DNA from 2 places in the Mangrovibacillus sp. Mu-81 genome. Region 2 is predicted to be linked to the other one. Evidence: a T-box and tRNA genes for the amino acid it is inferred to sense, from the RefSeq annotation. Region 2 holds a T-box; the other holds one or more tRNA genes.

Region 1 (4,428 bases), on a different contig from region 2:
ACATGTGAGGACTGTTCTTCAGGTACAAGGTGGGCAATGCGGATCGTGTATGTTTTTTCGTCTCCGCCTTCACTCCCTGATGAACTGCTTGGACGTCCGCATGCAGCCATCACCACCACTGCCATTAACAATAAAATCAAATATTTTTTCATTCCTCTACCTCCTTCAAGTAATAGCCTTTAATCCGGCTTGCGATGTTTTTCATATGGTCAGCCATCTCTCTCTTGGCCTCTTCAATCATTCCAACTTCCAGTGCATCCACAATGCGTTTGTGCTCCCCATATGCTTCCATGGCACTTACTTGCAATGTATTCGACAGAACCAGGAACGCCCTGTTCACCCCGGTATTGACCGATTGGATTAAAGCCCTAAGCCTGGGATTGGGGTTTTCACCGGCCAGTAACAAATGGAACTCCCGGTCGAGATCGATGAATTCTTCATAGCGACCAGCAGTAATCGCTTTCAATTGAGCATCCATGTTTTCTTTTATCTTCTCAAACACTTCATTCTTTAAAGGTGAAACTGCTTCAAGATTGTACACTTCTAACAGTTTCCGGATTTCCATGAAATGCATCGCATCCTCTTCTGTAAATGAGGCAACAGTAGCGATCTTTTGATCAGATAATACGACCAGCCCTTCTACAGCAAGCCTTCTCAGCGCCTCCCGGACAGGCGTGCGGCTGATACCGAGTTCCTGCGCAAGCTTTTTTTCAGGAAGCTCCTCTGCCGGTGCCAGCTTTCCTGATATGATCTCTTTCTTGATCAGGTTAAAAGCCTGTTCAGCCAGCGATTCTTTTTTGATCACCCTATGCAATTTGTTCCCTCCTTTTTTGTACATGTGCCAGGCACCACTTTTTCTGTTTTCAATTGAATGAAAGTCCAGTAGTTCATAAGACTAAAAGCTATGTATGTTTATTCTTGGAGTTTAATAGAATGTGTTTTGAATGCAGCGGTTATTCAATAAGAAGGGTACATTGTGAATTGGAGATTTCTTCGTGTTCAATGGGATGAAATGATATTCTTGGTGGGTTTCTATTCATGATTCAAGGCGGTATACCGTATACATGTATGATAATTTATGCTAATCTATTTGTAAATATAAAATTTAGAATATTTTAAAAATGGAGGTAGTAGCTGGATGAGCACTGAATGGATCGAGAACCTGCAAGATTTGATAGGGGCTGAACGCGTCAGTATAAGCGAAGGGGATCTTTTCCGGCACAGCAGGGATGAATCGTTTCACGATCCCGTACAGCCGGAAACGGTGGTGTACCCGGAATCGACACAAATGGTCAAAGACATCGTGAACTTTGCAAGGGCGAATAAGCTTCCTATCACCCCTTATGGAGCAGGGTCGGGGCTTGACGGCCAGGCCATTCCCGTTTCAAGGGGCATTTCCATGAATTTTGACCGGATGAAACAGATCATCTCCTTTAACCCTGAAGACTTATCCGTTACAGTCCAGCCCGGTATCACACGCCTTGAGTTGAACCGGGAAATCAACCGGCAGGGACTCTATTTCCCCATCGATCCAGGAGCTGACGCCACGATTGGCGGCATGACTGCGACAAATGCCAGCGGAACGACCGCCGTTCGCTACGGGTCCATGCGCGATCAGGTACTGAACCTTGAAGTCGTGCTGGCGGACGGCAGGATCATCAAAACCGGCAGCACCGCAAAAAAATCATCCAGCGGATATCATCTAAACGGCCTGTTCACCGGTTCGGAAGGAACGTTAGGCATCATCACCGAAATTACCTTGAAACTTCATGGCATCCCGGAACACACGATTGCGGCACGCTGTACGTTCGATACACCAAAACAGTGTGCCGCCGCAGCACAAGCCGTGCTCACGAGCGGCATCCCAGTGGTTCGGATGGAACTCGTTGATGCCCCCAGCATCAAGCAGGTCAATGCTTATGGGGACTACCACTTCCCGGAACAGCATTCGTTATTCTTTGAATTCTCAGGCACACGGACTTCCGCTGAAGAAGATGCCGCATTTGTCGAGGAACTGATGCAGGATATGGGCTGCAGGAACTGGGAGCGGGCAAGCGGATCCATCGATCGTGCCGAGATATGGAAAGCAAGGCACGAACTTGCATACGCCTTCCGTCACCTGAAAGGAAAGGAAGTAATGGGATCCGATGTATGCGTCCCCCTGTCAAAGCTTGCCGACATGGTTGACTTTGCCCGCGCAAAGATTGAAGCAAGCGGGCTGCCTGGAAGTGTCTTCGGCCATGTTGGAGACGGCAACTTCCATACCATCATCGTATATGACCCAAACATCCCTGAAGAGAAATTGACATCGGAGACGATCAATGAACAGCTCATCCTAAAGGCAATTGAAGCTGGTGGAACCTGTACCGGAGAGCATGGCGTCGGTCTTGGGAAGATGAAGTATCAGAGGTTGGAGCATGGTGAAGCGGTAGAGGTGATGAAGTCGTTTAAAGAGCTTCTGGATCCGGATGGGTTGTTGAATCCGGGGAAAATTTTTTGTGATTGAGAGTGGGATAGGATGAAAGAATTCAGGGATATGGATTTAAATGGGACAGTGGACCTGTCCCTCCGTCCCAGGACACAGGACCTGACCCACTGTCCCTAAATAAACTAAAAAGGTCCATTCTTCTACTTCCTCCAAAAAAGGTGAGGAACTACTAGAATGGACCCTTTAATCATTATTGGATCGAGTGATGGGAATCAAACCCACGACATCAGCTTGGAAGGCTGAGTTTTACCATTAAACTATACCCGGACCGTAGTTGAAGCAATTTTGGCAGGGGCAGTAGGAATCGAACCCACACCAAAGGTTTTGGAGACCTTCGTTCTACCGTTAAACTATGCCCCTATAAAATAGATTAATAAATACTCTTCGCTTTGAGCGTATTGCTCCGCTTTCGCTGCCAAAGGTTAAGGAAGCTTATTTTCACTCCGCTTGCGCTCCGTGAAACAAGCTAAATGGAGGGGGGCAGATTCGAACTGCCGAACCCGAAGGAGCGGATTTACAGTCCGCCGCGTTTAGCCACTTCGCTACCCCTCCACGAGAGAATGAAATATGGCGGAGGAAGAGGGATTCGAACCCCCGCGGGCTTTAACACCCCTGTCGGTTTTCAAGACCGATCACTTCAGCCGGACTTGGGTATTCCTCCGTTTGATTGGCTGCTGGTAAAGTTGAGCACCCGAATTTTTAATTACCTATTCTAAGGCTAGCTAAACTTTTGCTTAGTGATGCTCCGCTGTCGCTTCGCAAGGTTAAGGAAGGATATTTTTACTGCGCTGTCGCTTCGTAAGAAATCCATGGTGGAGGATGACGGGATCGAACCGCCGACCCTCTGCTTGTAAGGCAGATGCTCTCCCAGCTGAGCTAATCCTCCCAATAAAGAATGATAGAATATCATCCGTTAGACAAGACCTATATTAATCTATCAATTCCTTTCAAAAAAGTCAACTTCAATTCACAAATTCTTCAATCATAGTAATGGATACCCCTCTTCCCTAATTTCTCATGCACACTGTCTCTATCCCCTGTCATACACAACTTAAATCGATTATTTCTGTTAAACTTGTTAAATATGGATGTTTGAAAAGGGGGGCGGGAATATGGATTATTCTGCAATTGGAAAAAAGATAAGAGAGTTGAGGAAGGTTGTGGGGCTCACGCAAGGTGAACTGGCCGAGGGAGTTTGTACACAGGCGTTGATCAGCAGGATTGAAAAAGGGGATATTTATCCAAGTGCCATGGCATTGTACCAAATCTCCGTCAAGCTTGGTGTTGATGTAAACTACTTCTTTGAAATAGGCACCACACCTCGACTTGATTATATTATGGAAGTGGAAAAACAGTTAAAATTTCACAGAATCAACCGCAGATACGAAGAAATAATAGAACTGGTGAAAGCCGAGGAAAAGAATCCTCTCTTCTATAAAGACATACAGCATCTGCAACTTCTTTATTGGCATAAAGGAATATATGCTTTTGAAGTATTAAATAATGAAGACGATGCATTTTCACTTTTAGATGAAGCTTATTACCTGACTGCCAATCAGAAAAAGGCGATGACAGAAAGAGAGATGCAAATCCTTTCTAGTAAAGGTGCTATTCTTTTTTCATTAAATCGGCACCCTGAAGCCCTCCATCATTACAACCTGGTTGAGACTGCCTTGAAAACGGCTGAGCAACTACATGATAAATCTATCAAAACCAGGTTATTTTATAATATATCCAGAGTACTAACACGCCAAGGCAAATATGAGGAGTCTATCGCTTATTGCCATAAAGCCATCAATTGGTGCATTGAAGAAGAACTGCTGTGGGGTCTTGGAGAATCGAACTATCAAATCGGCTATAACTATGAGCTCCTTCATAATTATGAAGAAGCCCTTCCATTCTTCAAACGTGCTTTTCATATGTTTGAACTCCTGCAAGAC
Region 2 (4,428 bases):
GATTGAAACAGTTAAACCTTCAAGGTTCGTTTCCAATTGTTCTTTAATGAATTCTCCGACTTTTTTAGAGCTTTCAGAGTCATAGTTTAATAGTTCAAGTTCAAAAGTATCTTTACCTAACTCTTCTTTAGCTTTAGCCCAGTATTCTTTGGCTTTTTCTGGATCATAACCGCCGAAATCACCTACAGTTTCACGGTACTCAGCACCGTCTGGACCAGAAACGAAATCTTTTGGTACTAGATAGTAAGCAGGGATGGAACCGTTGTTCATAAGAACGTCAACCATACCTTGCTTGTCATAAGCAGAATCAATTGCTTTACGGGCATTAACATTAGCCATCACTTCGTTCTTCTGATTCAGACGAAGGAAGTAAACAGCTGTATCCGCGCGTGTTTTGAAGTTCGGATCATCTTTGTACTTATCAACGAATTCAGCTGAAAGGCCAGTTACGTCCGCTTTTTCAGTTTCGTAAAGGTTAACCGCAGTTGCAGTATCCTTAACGATGTTGAAGTTAATTTCTTTTAATTCTACAGTTTCTTTATCCCAGTAGTTATCGTTCTTGGATAATTTGAAGCTTTGTTCATGCTTCCACTCAGAAAGTGTGAATGGACCGTTATAGATTGCTGTATCCGCTTCAAGACCATATTGATCTCCTTGAGCTTCTACGAATTTTTGGTTTTGAGGATAGAACGTTGCGAATGAAAGTAATGCTTCGAAGTAAGGTACTGGACCTTCAAGCTGTACTTCTAACGTTTTTTCATCAACCGCTTTAACACCAAGTTCTTCTACCGGTAGTTCGCCACCGTTAACTTTTGCAGCGTTTTTGATATCGTACATGATGTACGCATACTCTGCACCAGTGTCAGGGTTTAAAGCTTTTTGCCAAGCGTATACGAAGTCGGCAGCAGTAACAGGATCTCCGTTTGACCATTTCGCATCGCGAAGTTTGAACGTGTAAGTTAAACCGTCTTCACTTTTCTCCATGCTTTCAGCCATACCAGGCTTCGCTTCGTCGTTCTCACCTAAACGGTAAAGACCTTCGAATACGTTGTTCATTACGTTGAATGAAACAGAGTCAGTAGCCAGTGTAGAGTCCATTGATGGGATTTCAGCACTCTCTAGCAGGTTAAGTACCTGTTCTTTTTTCTCAGCAGAATCTCCGCCGTTGTCGCCTGATTCTCCGCCTTCCGCACCTTCATTGCCGCCACAGGCAGCCAGGAAAGTACTTAGAGCCAGAAGAAGAACCAGCAAGAATGAAAACTTTTTCTTCATCTTGAAATTGACCTCCTCGTAAATCTCATATTTATTTATCTTCTAATTTTCAGAAGATTTGTTACTTATTATACATGATAGAGAAATTTTTGCAATATTAATTTAACAGTTTTTTTGCAAAATTATCAGATTACTAGGTAAATAGGTGCTAAAACATTGATATAATAAGGTTTATCACCAGTTTTTTAGGGTGTTCGTCCTATTACAATTGTTACAATGAAACGCTTTCTTTTATTTCCTGAGTTAATATTTGCATCTTAATCATAAATAGATTGAGAGTTTCTACTATTATATTTATAAATTATGATGTTTCTTTATTTACTCGGCAACAAATATTACAGTTATATATGCAGGTGAAGAATTCTACTATCCCCAATGTTGTACACAAATCAAGGAAGATTGTCTTCTTGGATTGAACAGCACTCAAGGTGATGTATATATATTAAATGCAATTGAAATGTATAGGCCTGTTCCTGTATACTTCTTATTAAAAGGCTTAAATGACACTTGTTGTTTGGTTTTATAATGGACATACTATTTTCACCAGCCTCATTTCAACAAGCCTGTAAAATGGATAAAGGAGTATTATGAAACGTTCACTTTCTATTTATTTGATTGCGGTCGCCATTATTATCGTTTCCCTGGTTTATTCGCTCGTTCAGGGTAATCCGCTCATTATTTCCCTTCTCAACAGTCTATTTATCGCAGGAATGATCTATTTAGTACTTGGTGCTTTCTTATATATTTTTCAAAAGGGGTTCTTTAACGGAATCGTCTATTCATTGAAGAGATTTCGCAGAAGCACTGTACAAGGGAAATACCTCTCACAATTTGATGATATTGATGAAACGAAGGATGCTCACGAGGAATTCACAGTGATCCGATCATTTAAAATTACCAGTACCCTTCTTATTATTGGAAGTTCCATGCTCATCATTTCACTGGTCCTGTCCTATATCATCTATACTTGAATTAGCACTGCTAATTCAATATAATAAAGTTACCAATATACCTTGGTGCTGACGAAGAGTAGTAGCTATGTGGAATGATTCAAAGAGAGCTTGTGGCTGGTGTGAACAAGCAATCACCATTTAGGGAATGGACTTCCGAGCCTTATTTGTGAAGAATACAGTAGCGGATAACGTATTCACCTCACGTTACAGAGGTTCCATACCGAGTGTGTGGACTAAGCTGACTCACTTTTTATTGAGTACTTAGGGTGGCACCGCGGAACTTATCCCATTCGTCCCTATATTATAAGGATGAGTGGGTTTTTATTTTGTGTATTTACAGGAGGATAAACAATGAAGACTATTTTTAGCGGAATTCAGCCAAGCGGGACAATTACTCTCGGAAATTACATCGGGGCAATGAAGCAGTTTACAGAGCTGCAAAATGAATATAACTGTTATTTCTGCGTCGTAGATCAGCATGCGATAACGGTACAGCAGGATAAAACGGAACTCCGCAAAAACATAAAGAGCTTAGCAGCCCTTTATATCGCCTGCGGAATCGATCCGGAGAAATCCACTCTGTTCATTCAATCGGAGGTGCCAGCTCACGCACAGGCAGGATGGATCCTGCAATGTGTTACATATATAGGTGAACTCGAAAGAATGACACAGTTCAAGGATAAATCCCACGGAAAAGAAGCAGTATCTGCAGGGCTGTTGACCTATCCCCCGCTAATGGCTGCGGATATCCTTTTATATAAAACAGATCTGGTGCCTGTGGGGGAAGACCAAAAACAACATCTCGAGTTGACAAGGAACCTTGCTGAGCGTTTCAACAATAAATACAACGATATCTTTACTGTTCCGGAAGTGAGAATCCCTAAAGTCGGTGCACGCGTCATGTCACTGCAGGACCCCTTAAAGAAAATGAGTAAATCCGACGCAAATCAGAAAGCATTCATCACATTATTGGATGATCCTAAACAAATAGAAAAGAAAATCAAAAGTGCGGTGACGGATTCTGACGGACTGGTAAAGTACGATAAAGAAAACAAGCCCGGCGTTTCCAACCTGTTATCCATATATTCAATCCTGGAGGGTTCTTCAGTAGAAGAACTTGAACAAAGATATGAAGGGAAAGGCTATGGGGACTTCAAAGGGGACTTGGCCCAAGTGGTCGTAAATGCCATTAAACCCATACAGGATCGATATAATGAATTGATTGACTCAGATGAATTAGAGGATATCCTCGACCGCGGTGCTGAAAAAGCGAATCGTGCAGCGGACAAAATGCTAAAGAAAATGGAAAAAGCAATGGGTTTGGGACGTAAAGAGAGAAAAAGAAAATAATGAAAAATCCTGGACTCAGCAGAGTCCAGGATTTTTTATTACAATGAACGATGAGCCACTTTTGGCTCATCGTTCATTTGTCAATTCACTTTCGGGCGGTTTTCCACTTCCCACAGCTTTTCAAAGAAAGGCTGACCTTTAATCAGGTTTTCACAAAGTGTGAGATGTTTATTTGACCATCCATACTTTGTTTCTTCATAGAGCATGTTCCAGACATCTTCAAAATCCATATCCTGAATGACTCTGTACTGTTCGGGTGCCCACTCTGTGTACCAGTATCTGATTTCTGCCGTGTTCCTGGAACCATGAAGTTGATCAAGTGCCATAAACAACAGCTGTTTTAACTGTCTTTCCTTCCTGGTCAAACCGTTCATCATATGGGGGCTTGGGGATAGTATATGATAAGCATTTTCCGGTTTGGGATCTTGGACCAAACTATACTGTACCGCTTCATGTCCTTCCACCATTTCATAAACGAGCTGTTCCTGTCTTGGGATTAGCCTGCTTTTCCGGATTGGTACGGTATATCCTATCGTATCTACAGCCAATATGCCTGTCCCATCTGTGACAATAAAACAATAGTCAAGCTGGATTCGTTCGTGATTCTTTCGCAAGTAAGCTTTTTGATAAACATCATTCAGAAGTTGTTGAGGTAATTCTGATAAATCATTCTCGATGTAATGAAATATGGCGTTGTCTACTCTCATTAAAGGAACTTGATCTAATAACTCAATGACATCTTCTTTTCTCCATTCGTGAAAATGACAGACATTATATCCATTTTCTTCTCCTTCGAACCAATTGACCCATACATCATGAAGATATAACATGATTGACCCCTCGCTTTGCTACA

Evidence for each region. The T-box of region 2 lies ahead of trpS (tryptophan--tRNA ligase). A T-box ahead of a tRNA ligase gene usually reads a tRNA of that ligase, here a tRNA-Trp.
Region 1: it encodes a tRNA-Trp, which carries the amino acid that the T-box ahead of trpS (tryptophan--tRNA ligase) is inferred to sense. The anticodon was not compared.

Annotation. Positions count from the first base shown of each region.
Region 1 is NZ_JBAJHU010000002.1:394,666-399,093, forward strand. It holds gene V6B33_RS05555 (TRAP transporter substrate-binding protein) at 1-152, opposite strand, end outside; gene V6B33_RS05560 (GntR family transcriptional regulator) at 149-805, opposite strand; gene V6B33_RS05565 (FAD-binding oxidoreductase) at 1,139-2,506, shown strand; tRNA gene V6B33_RS05570 (tRNA-Gly) at 2,683-2,755, opposite strand; tRNA gene V6B33_RS05575 (tRNA-Trp) at 2,775-2,848, opposite strand; tRNA gene V6B33_RS05580 (tRNA-Tyr) at 2,960-3,040, opposite strand; tRNA gene V6B33_RS05585 (tRNA-Ser) at 3,057-3,149, opposite strand; tRNA gene V6B33_RS05590 (tRNA-Val) at 3,299-3,374, opposite strand; gene V6B33_RS05595 (helix-turn-helix domain-containing protein) at 3,601-4,428, shown strand, end outside.
Region 2 is NZ_JBAJHU010000003.1:122,784-127,211, reverse strand. It holds gene V6B33_RS07770 (peptide ABC transporter substrate-binding protein) at 1-1,272, opposite strand, end outside; gene V6B33_RS07765 (DUF3899 domain-containing protein) at 1,860-2,243, shown strand; T-box leader at 2,283-2,526, shown strand; gene trpS (tryptophan--tRNA ligase) at 2,577-3,575, shown strand; gene V6B33_RS07755 (YjbA family protein) at 3,656-4,405, opposite strand.